DNA from 4 places in the Variovorax sp. PAMC26660 genome. Region 2 is predicted to be linked to each of the others. Evidence: predicted binding sites of a transcription regulator. Region 2 holds the regulator's gene; each other region holds the start of a gene.
What was found. The regulator sigma-54, encoded in region 2, starts transcription at its own class of promoters, with help from an activator protein. The targets are predictions, from matches to a motif close to TGGCANGNAANCTGCTTT.

Region 1 (3,478 bases), 260 kb from region 2:
CAGCAGCGTGCCCCTGTGCGAATGACGCCAGGTGCTCCCCGCAGCGAAATAAAGGAGGAGCGAAGCGGGGGACATTCGCGGAGGGGAGCACCTGGTGTCATTCGCACTCGCCCTGAACACTCCCGAAGAAGTCAACGCAACCCACCCACATAACGAGGCGGCGGCGTAGGCGGATTCCCATCAGGCTGCCGCGCCGCCAGCCGCGCAGCACGCGCCAACGGCTCCATGGCCTGCTCGAGACGCGTGGCAAGTTGCTCAAGCTCTGCGTCCTGCGTGTCCGCCGCATGCGCGCGCGTCATGCGCACGATCTCGGCGGCGTACTCGGCATTGGTTGCCATCCACTCGGTGTCGGTCACGCGCCCATGCTTTCGCCGCAATGCCACATGCAGGCGGGCGGCGAGGGCGATGCGTTCGCTTTCTGACATGGATGGCATGGTTCCTCCGTCGGTGGATCAGCTCCCCAGGTGTTCACGATGCTGTGCAAGATCGAGGCCCAGTTGCTCGCTTTCCGGATCGACGCGCAATCCGACCAGGATGTGCACGAGGAACAGCACCACCGCCGTGCCCGTGGCGCTGTAGATCGCCACGCTGCCGACGGCGATGGCCTGCGTCAGTACGTTGCCGGTTGCGCCCGAGATGCGCGCATCGGCGAACACCCCCGTGAGCAGCGCGCCCACGACCCCGCCGATGCCGTGCACACCGAACACGTCGAGCGAATCGTCCGCGCCCAGCAGATGCTTCAGCCCGGTCGCGCCCCAGTAGCAGGCCAGTCCCGCGATGCCGCCGATGGCCAGCGCGGCCAACGGCGTCACGAAACCAGCCGCCGGCGTGATCGCGACCAGCCCCGCCACCAGCCCCGAGCACAGTCCCAGCAGCGACGGACTGCGCCGCACGGTCCACTCGCCAATCATCCAGGTCATCGCCCCGGCTGCCGCCGCGATGTGCGTGACCAGCATCGCCAGGCCCGCGCGCCCGTCGGCCGCCACCGCCGAACCCGCATTGAAGCCGAACCAGCCCACCCACAACAGACCGGCCCCCACCATCGTGAACGCCAGGCTGTAGGGCTCGAAGGCCTCGCGCCCGTAGCCCTTGCGCGGCCCGAGCGCATAGGCGCAGACCAGCCCCGCGATGCCCGCATTGACGTGCACCACCGAGCCGCCCGCGAAGTCGAGCGCGCCCATCTGCGCGAGCCAGCCACCCGGCTCCCAGACCCAGTGCGCGATCGGCGCATAGACCAGCACGCTCCACAGCAGCGCGAACCACAGTACCGCCGAAAAACGCATGCGCTCGACGAAGGCACCCAGCACCAGCGCAGTGGTGATGATCGCGAAGGTCAACTGGAACATCGCGTAGACCGATTCGGGCACGTTGGGCGCGACATGGCTCACCGCCACCTGGCCCGCCTCCTTCAGGTACTCGAAGCCCGAGAACCAGAAACGACCGGTGCCGCCCAGCCAGGGCCAGCCTTCGGTGAACGCCAGCGAATAGCCCAGCGCGAACCAGGTCAGCGAGACCGCCGCAGAAATCGCCACGACGCTCGCCATGGTGGCCAGCACGTTCTTGCGGCGCACCATGCCCGCATAGAACAGCGCGATGCCGGGCAGCGTCATCAGCAGCACCAGCGCGGTCGAGGTCATCATCCAGGCGGTGTCGGCCGCGTTGATGGAGGCTTGCGGGACCAAGGCCATGGCAGTGCTCTTCTTCGAGTTGTGGACTGTGGCTTTACGTGCACAAGTCGTGCCACATCGTTAACTAGCAGAAACACTTTGGTTTGCGAACAGGTCTTCCGAGGTAAGGCAAAGCGGGTAATTCCCAATGCACTGGCGCGGTGCACCCCCTAAAGTCTGCCCACTCGCGAACGGGCCCTGCTCGTGCTGCCGAGGGTCCGAGGAGACAATCCCCCGAACAAGAAAAATGCTTTCCAAGGCTCCATACGAGATGCCATGTCTGAACTTGAAAAGGCGCCGCTGGTCGGCGCCTTTTTTTATGTCCGTCCGAATGTCGCGGGGCGCACTTTTCCTTTAGACCAAACAGCCCCGGTTCGCACGCAGTACATGCGTATGCCGCTATCGTTTCGGTAGCAACCCCGGTGAGACAATCCCGCCATGGAAATGCTGGTGGTGACGGGCGCCTCGCTGCTCGCGGGTTTTGTCGATTCGATCGTGGGTGGTGGCGGGTTGATCCTGGTGCCGGCGCTGTTCGCCGTGTTTCCGGGCGCACCGCCGGCCACGCTGCTGGGCACCAACAAGAGCGCGTCCATTTGGGGCACGGCCGCCGCCGCGGCCCAATTCAGCCAGCGCGTGCAGATGCGTTGGGGCGCGTTGTGGCCGGCCGCGCTGCTCGGTTTTGCCGGTTCGATGCTGGGCGCCTGGGGCGTCACGATGTTTCCGGGGGACTTCCTGCGCCGGGCGCTGCCGGTCATCCTGCTCGGGGTGCTGCTCTACACGCTGGCGCGCAAGGACATGGGGCGGCTGCACGCGCCGCGCTTCAGCGGCCGGGCCGAAACGCTGGCCGCCTGCGCCATCGGCCTGTCGATCGGGCTGTACGACGGCTTCTTCGGGCCGGGCGCGGGCAGTTTCCTGGTGTTCCTGTTCGTGCGCTGGATGGGCTACGACTTCCTCAATGCCTCGGCCTCCGCCAAGATCATCAACACGTTGACCAACGCCGCCGCGCTGATATTGCTGGCGGCCAAGGGGCACGTCTGGTGGCACTACGGGCTGGTGATGGCGGTGGCCAATGTGGCGGGCAGCCTGCTGGGTACGCGCGTGGCGCTGAAGCACGGCGCGGGCTTTGTGCGGGTGGTGTTCATCGTGGTCGTGAGTGCGCTGATCTTGAAGACGGCTTACGACGCGTTTCTGAAATGAAACCCTGGTCTTGGGTTTGACGCGGTGTGCTTGTGGGGCGCTGCTGCTGTTCAGGGCGTCGCCCACGCCGACACGGTGCTCTTTTTCGCGAATGTCCCCCGCTTCGCTCCTCCTTTATTTAGCTAAAAAGAGCCCCGTATCGACGTGAGCGTTCGGAGTAGTCGTTGATCACAGGATCAATAGCAGCGTGCCCTGTGCGAATGACGCCAGGTGCTCCCCGCAGCGAAATAAAGGAGGAGCGAAGCGGGGGACATTCGCGGAGGGGAGCACCTGGTGTCATTCGCACGCACCCCGGACAGCGGCGCCCAGAAACAAGAGCCGCAAATGAAAAAGCCCCCAGAAGGGGGCTGTTGATGGAGGCCGAAGCCGATCACTCCTCGACGAAGGCTTCCTCGCGCTTGGCCTTGATGGCCGGCAACAGCACGATGCCCAACAGCATCGCTGCAGCCACCAGCAACCCTGCCGACAGCGGCCGCGTGACGAACACGCTCCACGCCCCACGCGACAGCAGCAGCGCGCGCCGCAGGTTCTCTTCCATCATCGGCCCCAGGATGAAGCCCAGCAGCAGCGGCGCAGGCTCCGTCCGCAGCTTGATGAACAGATAGCCGATGAAG
Region 2 (3,478 bases):
GGCTGCCGCGCCCGGCCGGAAACGGGTTGAACAGGCGCAGCTCGACATTCGGCGTGGCGGCCAGGCCGAGCAGCAGTTCGTCTTCGCCCGAGGTGTAGAGGTCGTCCATCAGCAGGCGCACCCGCACGCCGCGCTGGGCCGCGTCGCGCAGGGTGCGCAGCAGGTAGCGGCCGGTCTCGTCGTTCTCGATCTGGTAGTACTGCACGTCGAGCGTGCGCTGGGCGCGGCGCGCCAACTGGATGCGGGTGTCGAAGGCAAAGTCGCCGCCCGGCATCAGGCGAAAGCCGCTCAGATCGGGGTCGGGCTGGGAAGCCAGCGCGATCTTGCCGAGCGCGGTGTCGGTCGATGCGGCCATGGCCTTGGTGGGTGGGCGCGGCGCCTCGTCGGGCAAGTTGGCGCAGCCGGCGAACAGCGACACCACCGCCAGGAAAAAGACCCAACGTCCACAGCGCGACAGCAGGCGGCTCCGTGGGCGATGGGCCATTGGCGGTCTTCTACAGGGCTTTGCGCAGGTTCGCGGGCGCGATGCGCAGCGCTTCGCGGTACTTGGCCACCGTGCGCCGCGCGCATTCGATGCCTTGTTCCTTCAGCATCTCGGAGATCTGGCTGTCCGACAGCGGCTTCTTGATGCTCTCGGAGGTCACGAACTGCTTGATGAGCGCGCGCACCGCGGTGCTCGATGCGTTGCCGCCGGTCTCGGTGCCCAGCGCAGAGCCGAAGAAATACTTGAGCTCGACCGTGCCGAAAGGCGTGGACATGTACTTGGCGGTGGTCACGCGCGAGATGGTCGACTCGTGCAGCCCCAGTTCGTCGGCAATCTCGCGCAGCACCAGCGGCCGCATCGCGAGTTCGCCGTGCACGAAGTAGCTCTTTTGCCGTTCGACGATGGCATTGCTCACGCGCAGGATGGTGTCGAAGCGCTGCTGGATGTTCTTGATGAACCAGCGCGCCTCCTGCAGACGCTGCGACAGCGCCTGGCTGCCCTCGCCCTTGTGCGCCTTGAGCGCGCCAGCATAGATGTCGTGCACGCGCAGGCGCGGCATCACCTCGGGGTTCAGCATGACGCGAAACTTGATGCCGGTGCCGCGTCCGGTCTTGGTGACGATCACGTCGGGAATGACGATGTTGCGCTCGACGTCGACAAAGCGGCGCCCCGGCTTGGGTTCGAGCCGCGCAATGACCTGCAGCGCCGAGCGCACCAGCTCCTCGTTGCTGCGGGTGAGCGTGGCCAGCCGCTTGAAGTCGCGTCGCGCGAGCAGCTCCATCGGCTGCTTGCAGATGGCAATGGCGATCTTGTAGACCTGCGCCTGCGCTTCGTCCATGTCGCGGTCTTCGGCAGCCAGTGCGCGCAACTGGATGCCCAGGCATTCGCCCAGGTCGCGCGCGCCCACGCCCACGGGCTCCAAGCTCTGCAGCAGGCCCAGCGCCACCTGAAAGTGGTGCACGAGGTCGTCGAACTGATCGTTGTCGTCGCCCGCGAGGCCCGAAGCCAAGGCAGGCAGCGAGTCTTCGAGGTAGCCGTCGTCGTTGAGCGACTCGATCAGGAAGCGCAGCGCGGCGCAGTCGTTTTCGTTCAGGCGCAGGCTCAGCGCCTGGCGGTGCAGGAACGATTGCAGCGACTCCTGGCTGCGTGCGAGTTCGGTGGCGTCGGCGCGCTCGTCGTTGCCCAGGTTGTTCTGTCGCGCGGGTGCATCGCTGCCCCACTCGCTGTCGTCCGGTGCCATGTCGACGGTGCCGTCGCCTTCCCAGTCGGGCTCGCGCTCGGCGATCTCGGCGGCGGGGCCGTCGGATTCGCCCGGGGTGCTGGTCTCGGTGGACGCGGTGCTCGTGCTGCTGGTGGGCGCCGAGGCGAATTCGCTTTCGGCGGCTTCGCCTGCCTCGTCGCGCTGGACCGGCGTGTCGACGGCATCGAGCCCGAACTCCTCACGCGCCGCTTCTTCGGCGGTGCGTTCGAGGAACGGGTTCTCGTCGAGCATCTGCTCCACCTCCTGGCTCAGTTCGAGCGTGGAGAGCTGCAGCAGACGGATCGACTGCTGCAGCTGGGGTGTGAGCGCGAGATGCTGCGAGACGCGAAGGGACAGCCCTTGCTTCATGGGGAAAGCCGCCCTCCCTACATCCGGAAGTGTTCGCCCAGGTACACCCTGCGTACTTCGGCGTTGTCGACGATCTCCGAGGGCGTGCCTTGTGCCAGCACATGCCCGTCGCTGATGATGAACGCGTGATCGCAGATGCCCAGCGTTTCACGCACGTTGTGGTCGGTGATGAGCACGCCGATGCCGCGCTCTTTCAGGAAACTGATGATCCGCTGGATTTCAATGACCGCGATCGGGTCGATGCCGGCAAAGGGTTCGTCCAGCAGGATGAAGCGCGGCTGGGTGGCCAGCGCGCGCGCGATCTCGACGCGGCGGCGCTCGCCGCCCGACAGGGCGAGCGCAGGCGAATCGCGCAGGTGGTCGACCCGCAGGTCGGTCAGCAGCTCGGTCAGGCGCTCTTCGATGTGCTGCTTCGACAGGGACACGAGCTTGCCGCTTTCGTCGGGCTCGCTCTGGAGTTCCAGCACGGCACGCACGTTTTCCTCGACCGTGAGCTTGCGGAAGATCGAGGCTTCCTGCGGCAGGTAGCTCAGGCCCATGCGGGCACGGCGGTGGATCGGCATGTGGGCGATGGGCTCGCCGTCGATCGTGATGTCGCCCGCGTCGGCACGCACCAGGCCCACGATCATGTAGAACGAAGTGGTCTTGCCGGCGCCGTTGGGCCCCAGCAGGCCGACGACTTCGCCCTTCTGCACGTCGAGCGAGACGTCCTTGACGACCGTGCGGCTGCCGTAGCTCTTCTTCAGGCCGCGCGCGACCAGGCGGCTGCCCGGCTTGCCGTTGGCGTCCTGGGTTCCAGCGGTTTCGATCACTTTCGGGTTTCTCCCTCGGCACCGAGCGTGGTGGTCGAACGCAGGCCCTTGCCGGCGGCCGGGGTGGGCGCCGCTGCCGCAGGCTTCGCGCCGGCCGGGGCGGAAGCGCCGGCTGCAGGCGCCGGGACGGCCTTGGGTGTAAGGATGGTCTTGACGCGGCCGGTCGGGGACGACGCGTTGACCGCCGTGTTCGGCGGCACGGTAGAACCGTTGACCGTGTAGGTGTCGTTGCTCTGGTCGTAGACGATCAGGGCGCCGTGGCTCTCGTCGTTCGGCGTCGAGCCGAGCAGGCGGCGCATCTCGGCATTGCGGATGAACTTGACGTTGTCAGCGCGGCTGTCGTACTCGATGACTTCGGACTCGCCCTCGATCCACTCGTCGGGCGCATTGCGTTTCTGCTTGTAATACGCCCGCTTGCCAGGCGCCGCCGTGACCACGCCGTACTGGTAGCCCTCTGGGTCCTGGCGCACATCGAGGCGCGCGCCGCGAATGATGATGGTGCCCTTCGTGACCAGCACGTTGCCGGTGAACACGCTGGTCTGTTTCAGGTCGTCGTAGCGCATCGCGTCGGAC
Region 3 (3,478 bases), 840 kb from region 2:
GAGAGCCTCGTGCTGCCGCTGGCCTCGGCGCTTGCCACGACGGCGTTGGCTTTCGTGCTCAACATGAGCTGGGGCTACTTCGTCGAATCGCGTGCGCGGCGAGGCCTCGTGCGGCTCTTCGGCACCTATGTGCCGCCGCAGCTCGTCAACGAAATGCTCGTGCACCCCGACCGCTACAGCATGCGCGCCGAGAGCAAGCCGATGACCGTGATGTTCTGCGACATGCGCGACTTCACCCGCCTGTCGGAACAGATGGCGCCGGCCGAGCTGCAAGCTTTCTTGAATACCGTCTTCAGCCGACTCACCGACGTGATCAGCACACATCGCGGCACCGTCGACAAGTACATGGGCGATTGCGTCATGGCCTTCTGGGGCGCGCCGATCGACACGCCCGACCACGCGGCGCTGGCCGTGCGCGCGGCGCTCGACATGGCCGAGGCCGTGCGCGAGATCAACAGCATGCACCGCGCCAGCGGCCGGCCCGAAATCAGCGTGGGCATCGGCATCAACAGCGGCGTGATGAGCGTGGGCGACATGGGCTCGACCGCGCGCCGCAGCTACACCGTGGTCGGCGATGCGGTCAATCTGGCGTCGCGCCTCGAAGGACTGAGCGGGCACTACGGCGTCGAGATCGTGGCCAGCGGCGCGACCCGCGAGCTGGCGCCCGACTACATCTGGCAAGAACTCGACAGCGTGCGCGTCAAGGGAAAGGCACAAGTCGTTGCCGTTTTTACGCCCCTGGATGCACGCACGGCCGACGCGGTGAAACAGACGCAACAACTGCTCGAACGCTGGGCCGGCGTGCTCGCGGCCTATCGGCGGCAAGACTGGGCGGTGGGCCGAAACTTGCTGGCACCCCTGCTCGCGGCCGATGCCAAAAAAGTCCTTTACCAGCTCTACGCCCAGCGTTTAGCCTCAATGGCGTTGCGACCGCAAGACCCGAATTGGGACGGCGCAACCCGGTTCGAAACCAAATGACGACAGACACATACAAGGGGTCTCTCACAATGCAGGTTCGTGTGCTGGGTTGCTCGGGCGCCATTGCCAAAGACTGCCGCACCACCTCGTTTCTGGTCGACACGGACCTGCTCGTCGATGCGGGCACCGGGGTCGGAGATCTCACGCTCGACGAGATGGCCGGCATCGACGATGTCGTGCTGACCCACAGCCATCTCGACCACATTGCCGCGTTGCCCCTGATGCTTGATGCCGTGGGGAGCCGCCGCACGCGGCCGCTGCGTGTGCATGCGCTGCGCGCCACCATCGAGGCGCTGCGCGCGCATGTGTTCAACAACGTCATCTGGCCCGACTTCGAGAGCATTCCGAGCCTTGAGGCGCCTTTCGTGAGCTTTCACGATATTGCGGTGGGGCAGATGCTGCAGTTGGGCACTTGCGCGCCCAAGCTGGTCGAGGTGCTGCCGGCTGTGCATACGGTGCCGGCCTGCGGTTTCGCGGTGCGGCGAGCTTCGGGCGGGGCGCATTGGGTCTTCAGCGGCGATACCGAACGCAACGCGCCGTTCTGGGATCGCGTCAATGCAATCGAGGTGGCCATGCTCGTGATCGAGACCGCCTTCAGCAGCCGTGAACAGGCGCTGGCTGAGCGCAGCCTGCATCTGTCGCCGGTCGTGCTGGCGGACGAGCTGGCGCATATCGATCCGGGGAAGCAATACCCGATCTACATCACCCATACCAAGCCGGCAGAAACCGATGAAATCATGAGCCAGATCGGCGCACTGGCAGACCATCAGGTGGCGGGTTTGGCGCAGCGCGATATACGCTGGCTCAAGGCGGATGGGATCCTGACTTTCTGACGGTTTCGGGTGCGCTGGCATGACAAATTTGTCACCGCTTGTAGCATCTTGAAGCAAGTTGTGTCACTTGGTGTAACGCCAAGATGGACAAAGATGACGGGTTTGGGCTGTGCCGAGCTCTGAAGGTGGGTGGCACGGATGCTGCGGAAGGTACTGCGCTCCGGGCTGGTTCCCGGGCTCTACAAACCAACCTGGAGTTAATGAATGAACCGTCGTTCTATCGCACGCAATGTGCAAAAGGGTTTCACCCTTATTGAATTGATGATCGTTGTGGCGATCATTGGTATCTTGGCCGCCATTGCGATTCCGCAATACCAGACCTATGTCGCCAAGTCGCAGATTTCCCGCGTTATTGGTGAAACCGGCTCCCAGAAGACGGCCGTCGAAGACTGCGTTATCAACGGCAAGTTGACCGCGAGTGCTACCAGCTGTGCGGGTACCGCAACCGGATCTAATCTCGTTGTTTCGGCCGGCACCAACACGGTTAACGGCGGTCTCGCCCCGGCTGGTATGGGTGCACCTATTCTTTCCTTCGGCGGCCTTACGGATGGCTCGGCAACCCTTACCTCCACGTTCGGAAACAACGCAGCATCTGTGATTGCCGGGAAGAAGATCGTGTGGTCGCGCGATGCCTCCGGAACTTGGAGTTGCCTATCTGACGTGCCGAAGAAGTACGAGCAAGTCGCTTGCCCGACGAGCTCGGCGACGTAATTTTTTACTCGTTGCTAAAGGCCGCTTTCGGGCGGCTTTTTTCATTGTGTTGACCTCCAATCACACACTGCGCAGCAGCCTGCTCCGTATTTAGCATCGAACCGCGCCACAAGTGAGAAGTTAGCCTTGAGACCCGCGACTGCTTGAGGCGGCAGAGGTCTAATCGGCTTACTGATCCACAAACAGCCCAGTCTGATTATTGAAGACGTGAGCCGGTCGACTCTCAGACTGCTGTCTTGCTGTACAGGCTCTTGCCTGCCGACGTTCTTGTGAAGCGGTTCCGCAGCGCAATTGCTGAATGCTTTGTAGGGTGTACCAAACTCGCGTTACTGCAGATGCCCTGAGTGAGGCCGCGCGCCTAGAATGCCCCTTCAGGTTCTGCTGGCCCAGTGCAGGTGATTTCCCGGCTGCGACGTTCCTGACATTGCACTCCGTATCAGCGTGGTTTGGTGTTCCACCACCTCTGTTTACGGTCGCTATTGAATTGGGCCTCTCGCCCCTCAGCAGTCTGAGCGCGGCCCAACGCTGGTCAAAGTGGGCTGGCTATTTAGTGATCCTGAGCCGCCGTTCAGATGGAACGGTCAGCCCGTCATTCTGCAAAGATTTGGGGTGGTTGAGCGTCGGCAAAATACCTCTAATGAGCTCCTTCGTGATGTCCGCTGGCGCACCCAGAGAAAATCCTCGGTTAGTTGTCTGCAGTACATTGATCGCGCTGCCGTTCCTGTTTCCGATCTCCGCGGGCCCTTCGGTCAGTGCGTGGCAGCAACTGACATCATGGCTTTGTATCGCGTTGTTGTCAGTTCCGCTGGCCGGTGCGAAATATCCCCTGCCTCGCCCGTTGCTGATGACTTGGTTTGCGACGGTGGCAATTTCGATTGCTCTTCTCCACAGCCATCAACTTGGCGTCGGCTTCTGGCTGTCGGCCGTCATTGCGATAGCTGCGACCGGAATGGCTG
Region 4 (3,478 bases), 2.0 Mb from region 2:
GAAGAGGCGGTCGTCGCGCAGGAACCAGGGGCCGGTCTTCCAGCTTGGGCCTTCGAGCGCGGGGGCGTCGCCGTCCGCGTTGCCGGGCTCGATGGGCAGCATGTAGCCGATCACCGCATCGAGCTTTTGCGTGAAGACGCGGCGCAGGCGCACGCGCTCCAGTTCGTCGTCGAGCTTCGACTCGAAGGGGTCGACGTTCACCGGCAGGCGGCGTTCGCGCCAGAGGTAGTAGTAGACGTCCTCGTAGCCGGCCTGCATGTAGCGCTCGGTGATGCCGAGCTTGTGCGCCAGCACGGTGGTGAAGCGGCGTGCGTCTTCGCTCGTGTAGTGCGTGGGCACGCGCTCGTCGGCGAACAGCTCGGGGTCGTGCCACAACGGCTGGCCGTCGGCGCGCCAGAAGATCGACAGCGCCCAGCGCGGCAGTTGCTCGCCCGGATACCACTTGCCCTGTCCGAAGTGCAGGAAGCCGCCGTTGCCGTATTCGGCGCGCAGCTTGTGAACCAGTTCGGTGGCGTAGCCGCGCTTGGTGGGGCCCAGGGCGTCGGTGTTCCATTCGGGCGCGTCGCGGTCGCTGGTGGCCACATAGGTCGGCTCGCCGCCCATCGTGAGGCGCACGTCGCCGGCCTTCAGGCGCGCATCGACCACGTCGCCCAGGGCCAGCACCTCGGACCACTGCTCTTCGGTGTAGGGCTTGGTGACACGCGGCGATTCGTAGATGCGCGTGACGGTCATCTCGTGGCCGAACTCGACCTCGGCCTCGTCCACGCCGCCTTCGATGGGCGCCGCGCTCGAAGGCGTCGGCGTGCAGGCCAGTGGAATGTGGCCTTCGCCGGCCATCAGGCCCGAGGTGGCATCGAGGCCGATCCAGCCTGCGCCGGGCAGGAACACTTCGCACCAGGCGTGCAGGTCGGTGAAGTCGACCGTGGTGCCGCTGGGGCCGTCGAGCGACTTCACGTCGGGCGTGAGCTGGATCAGGTAGCCCGAGACAAAGCGCGCGGCCAGGCCCATGTGGCGCAGCAGTTGCACCAGCAGCCAGCCCGAGTCGCGGCACGAGCCGCTGCCGTTGGTGAGCGTTTCTTCCGGCGTCTGCACGCCGGGCTCCATGCGGATGAGGTAGTTGACGTCCTGCTGCACCTGCTGGTTGATGCCGACCAGGAAGTCGATGGTGCGCTGTTCCTTGCGGTCGACCTTGTCGAGGTAGGCCTCCAGCAGCGGTGTGACCGGATCGGCCACGAGGTAGGGCGCGAGTTCTTCGGCCTGCGAGGCTGTGTACTTGAACGGAAAGTTCTCGGCCTGCGGTTCGAGGAAGAAGTCGAAGGGGTTGTAGACCGCCATCTCGACGACGAGATCGACCGTGACTTTGAATTCACGCGTCTTCTCCGGGAATACGAGCCGCGCCTGGTAGTTGGCGAACGGGTCCTGCATCCAGTTGACGAAGTGCTCCGCGGGCTCGACCCGCAGCGAGTACGAAATGACATTGCTGCGGCAATGTGGCGCGGGCCGCAACCGAACGACCTGCGGGCCCAGCTGCACCAGGCGGTCGTATTTGTAGTGGGTGACGTGGTGGAGTGCGGCGTGAATTGACATGCGTTTTTGTGTGCAGTACTGACAGATTGCATCGAAAAGATGTCTCTGGTGAGACGCATACTAGCCCAGAAGCCAAGCAATTAACGCGCCACTGAGCGTGGGTTCGGGGAGGGTTTGCATCATGTGTTCCGAGGTTCTTCGGTGACGGCGCCGCGCGCGTCCGGCAATGCCGCGGCTGGTTCGTGGGCCTTCGCCTTGCTGGGTGGTTCGGTGCTGGGCGCGGCCTTGCAGTTGCGGCAGCCGGCGCTCTGGCAGACGTGGGCTTATGTCACGCTTTTGCTCACGGCGCTTGTTGTCATGGGGTGGTCATGGCGGCCGTCTTCGCTGGCGCGGCGAAATCCGGGCTGGGGGCTTCTGGTCATCGCGCTGATGTGCGGGGCACTGGCAGGCGCGGGGCAAGCGGGTTGGCGCGCCGTGGTCCATGCGGGCGGTGCATTGGACCCGGCACTCGAAGGGCGTGACCTGCAGGTCACCGGCGTGGTGTCGGAGATGCCGCAGCGCGGCGAGGTCGCCACGCGCTTTCGCCTCGATGTCGAGTCGGCGCGTTGGGCCGGCACGGGCACGACCACCGAAGCCCCGCCGACCGTGCCGGAGCGCATCGCGCTGGGCTGGTATGCCGAGAACACCGGCCTGTGGGGGCGGTCTTCCGAAGAGCGCATGCCCTCCGCAAACACCGTGGGCTCGCTGCATGCCGGCGAGCGATGGCGCCTGACGGTGCGGCTCAAGGCGCCGCATGGCAACGTCAATCCCCACGGTTTCGACAGCGAGCTGTGGATGTGGGAGCAGGGCGTGCACGCCAACGGCTATGTGCGAACCGGCGCGCGCGATGCGGCACCTGCGCTCGTGGCCGTCACATGGCGGCATCCGATCGAACGCGCACGCGAGGCCGTGCGCGACAAGGTGTTCGAGCGCGTGCCCGACCGCAGGCAGGCCGGCGTGATCGCCGCGCTGGTCACCGGCGACCAGGGCGCCATCGACCGCGCCGGCTGGGACGTGTTTCGCGCGACCGGCGTGGCGCACCTGATGTCGATCTCGGGGCTGCACGTGACCATGTTCGCGTGGCTGGCCGCGCACGTTGTCGGTCTGCTGTGGCGTCGCAGTGCGCGGCTGATGCTGTGGCTTCCCGCGCAGCAGGCCGCGCTGGTCGGCGGCGTGCTGTTGGCCGCACTCTATGCGCTGTTCAGCGGCTGGGGCGTGCCGTCGCAGCGCACGGTCTGGATGCTGGCGACCGTCGCACTGCTGCGCTTTTCGGGGCGGCGCTGGCCCTGGCCGCATGTGTGGCTGCTGACCGCGGCGGTGGTGGTGGCACTCGATCCATGGGCCTTGATGCAGGCCGGCTTCTGGCTCAGCTTCGTGGCGGTGGGCGTGCTGTTCGCCACCGACGTGGCGGCGCCCGGCGAGGCGAAGAAGGGTTTTCGCGCGCATGTGTTCCAGCTCTTTCGCGAGCAATGGGTCATCACGCTGGCGATCACGCCGCTGAGCCTGCTGCTGTTTCAGCAGGTGTCGCTGGTCGGCTTGCTGGCCAATGCGATCGCCATTCCGTGGGTCACGCTGGTGGTGACGCCGCTGGCCATGCTGGGTGCAGCGGTGCCGCCCCTGTGGGACCTCGCGGGCTGGGCCGTGCATGCGCTCGTGGTGCTGCTCCAGTGGGGCGCCGGTCTGCCTTTCGCCACGCTGTCGATGGCCGCGCCGCCGGGATGGATGGCGGCTGGTGGCGTGGCGGGCGGCGTGCTGCTCGCCATGTCGTTGCCGTGGTCGTTGCGCACCCTCGGGTTGCCGCTTCTGCTGCCGGTGCTGCTGTGGCAGGCGCCACGGCCTGCCACCGGCGAATTCGAGCTGCTCGCAGCCGACATCGGGCAGGGCAACGCGGTGCTGGTGCGTACCGCGACGC

Region 1: a site for sigma-54 is predicted at 1,726-1,743, ahead of H7F35_RS13735 (ammonium transporter). Genes of this name have one in related genera too.
Region 3: a site for sigma-54 is predicted at 1,942-1,959, ahead of H7F35_RS10970 (pilin). Genes of this name have one in related genera too.
Region 4: a site for sigma-54 is predicted at 1,661-1,678, ahead of H7F35_RS24105 (DUF2126 domain-containing protein). Genes of this name have one in related genera too.

What each region holds. Positions count from the first base shown of each region.
Region 1 covers NZ_CP060295.1:2,845,531-2,849,008, forward strand. The annotation lists gene H7F35_RS13730 (hypothetical protein) at 132-434, opposite strand; gene H7F35_RS13735 (ammonium transporter) at 453-1,688, opposite strand; gene H7F35_RS13740 (TSUP family transporter) at 2,106-2,864, shown strand; gene H7F35_RS13745 (tripartite tricarboxylate transporter permease) at 3,235-3,478, opposite strand, start outside.
Region 2 covers NZ_CP060295.1:3,107,103-3,110,580, reverse strand. The annotation lists gene H7F35_RS14925 (phospholipase D family protein) at 1-484, opposite strand, end outside; gene rpoN (RNA polymerase factor sigma-54) at 495-2,093, opposite strand; gene lptB (LPS export ABC transporter ATP-binding protein) at 2,111-2,905, opposite strand; gene lptA (lipopolysaccharide transport periplasmic protein LptA) at 2,902-3,478, opposite strand, start outside.
Region 3 covers NZ_CP060295.1:2,268,906-2,272,383, reverse strand. The annotation lists gene H7F35_RS10980 (CHASE2 domain-containing protein) at 1-978, shown strand, start outside; gene H7F35_RS10975 (3',5'-cyclic-nucleotide phosphodiesterase) at 1,008-1,811, shown strand; gene H7F35_RS10970 (pilin) at 2,016-2,522, shown strand; gene H7F35_RS10965 (PglL family O-oligosaccharyltransferase) at 3,160-3,478, shown strand, end outside.
Region 4 covers NZ_CP060295.1:5,105,854-5,109,331, forward strand. The annotation lists gene H7F35_RS24105 (DUF2126 domain-containing protein) at 1-1,587, opposite strand, end outside; gene H7F35_RS24110 (DNA internalization-related competence protein ComEC/Rec2) at 1,729-3,478, shown strand, end outside.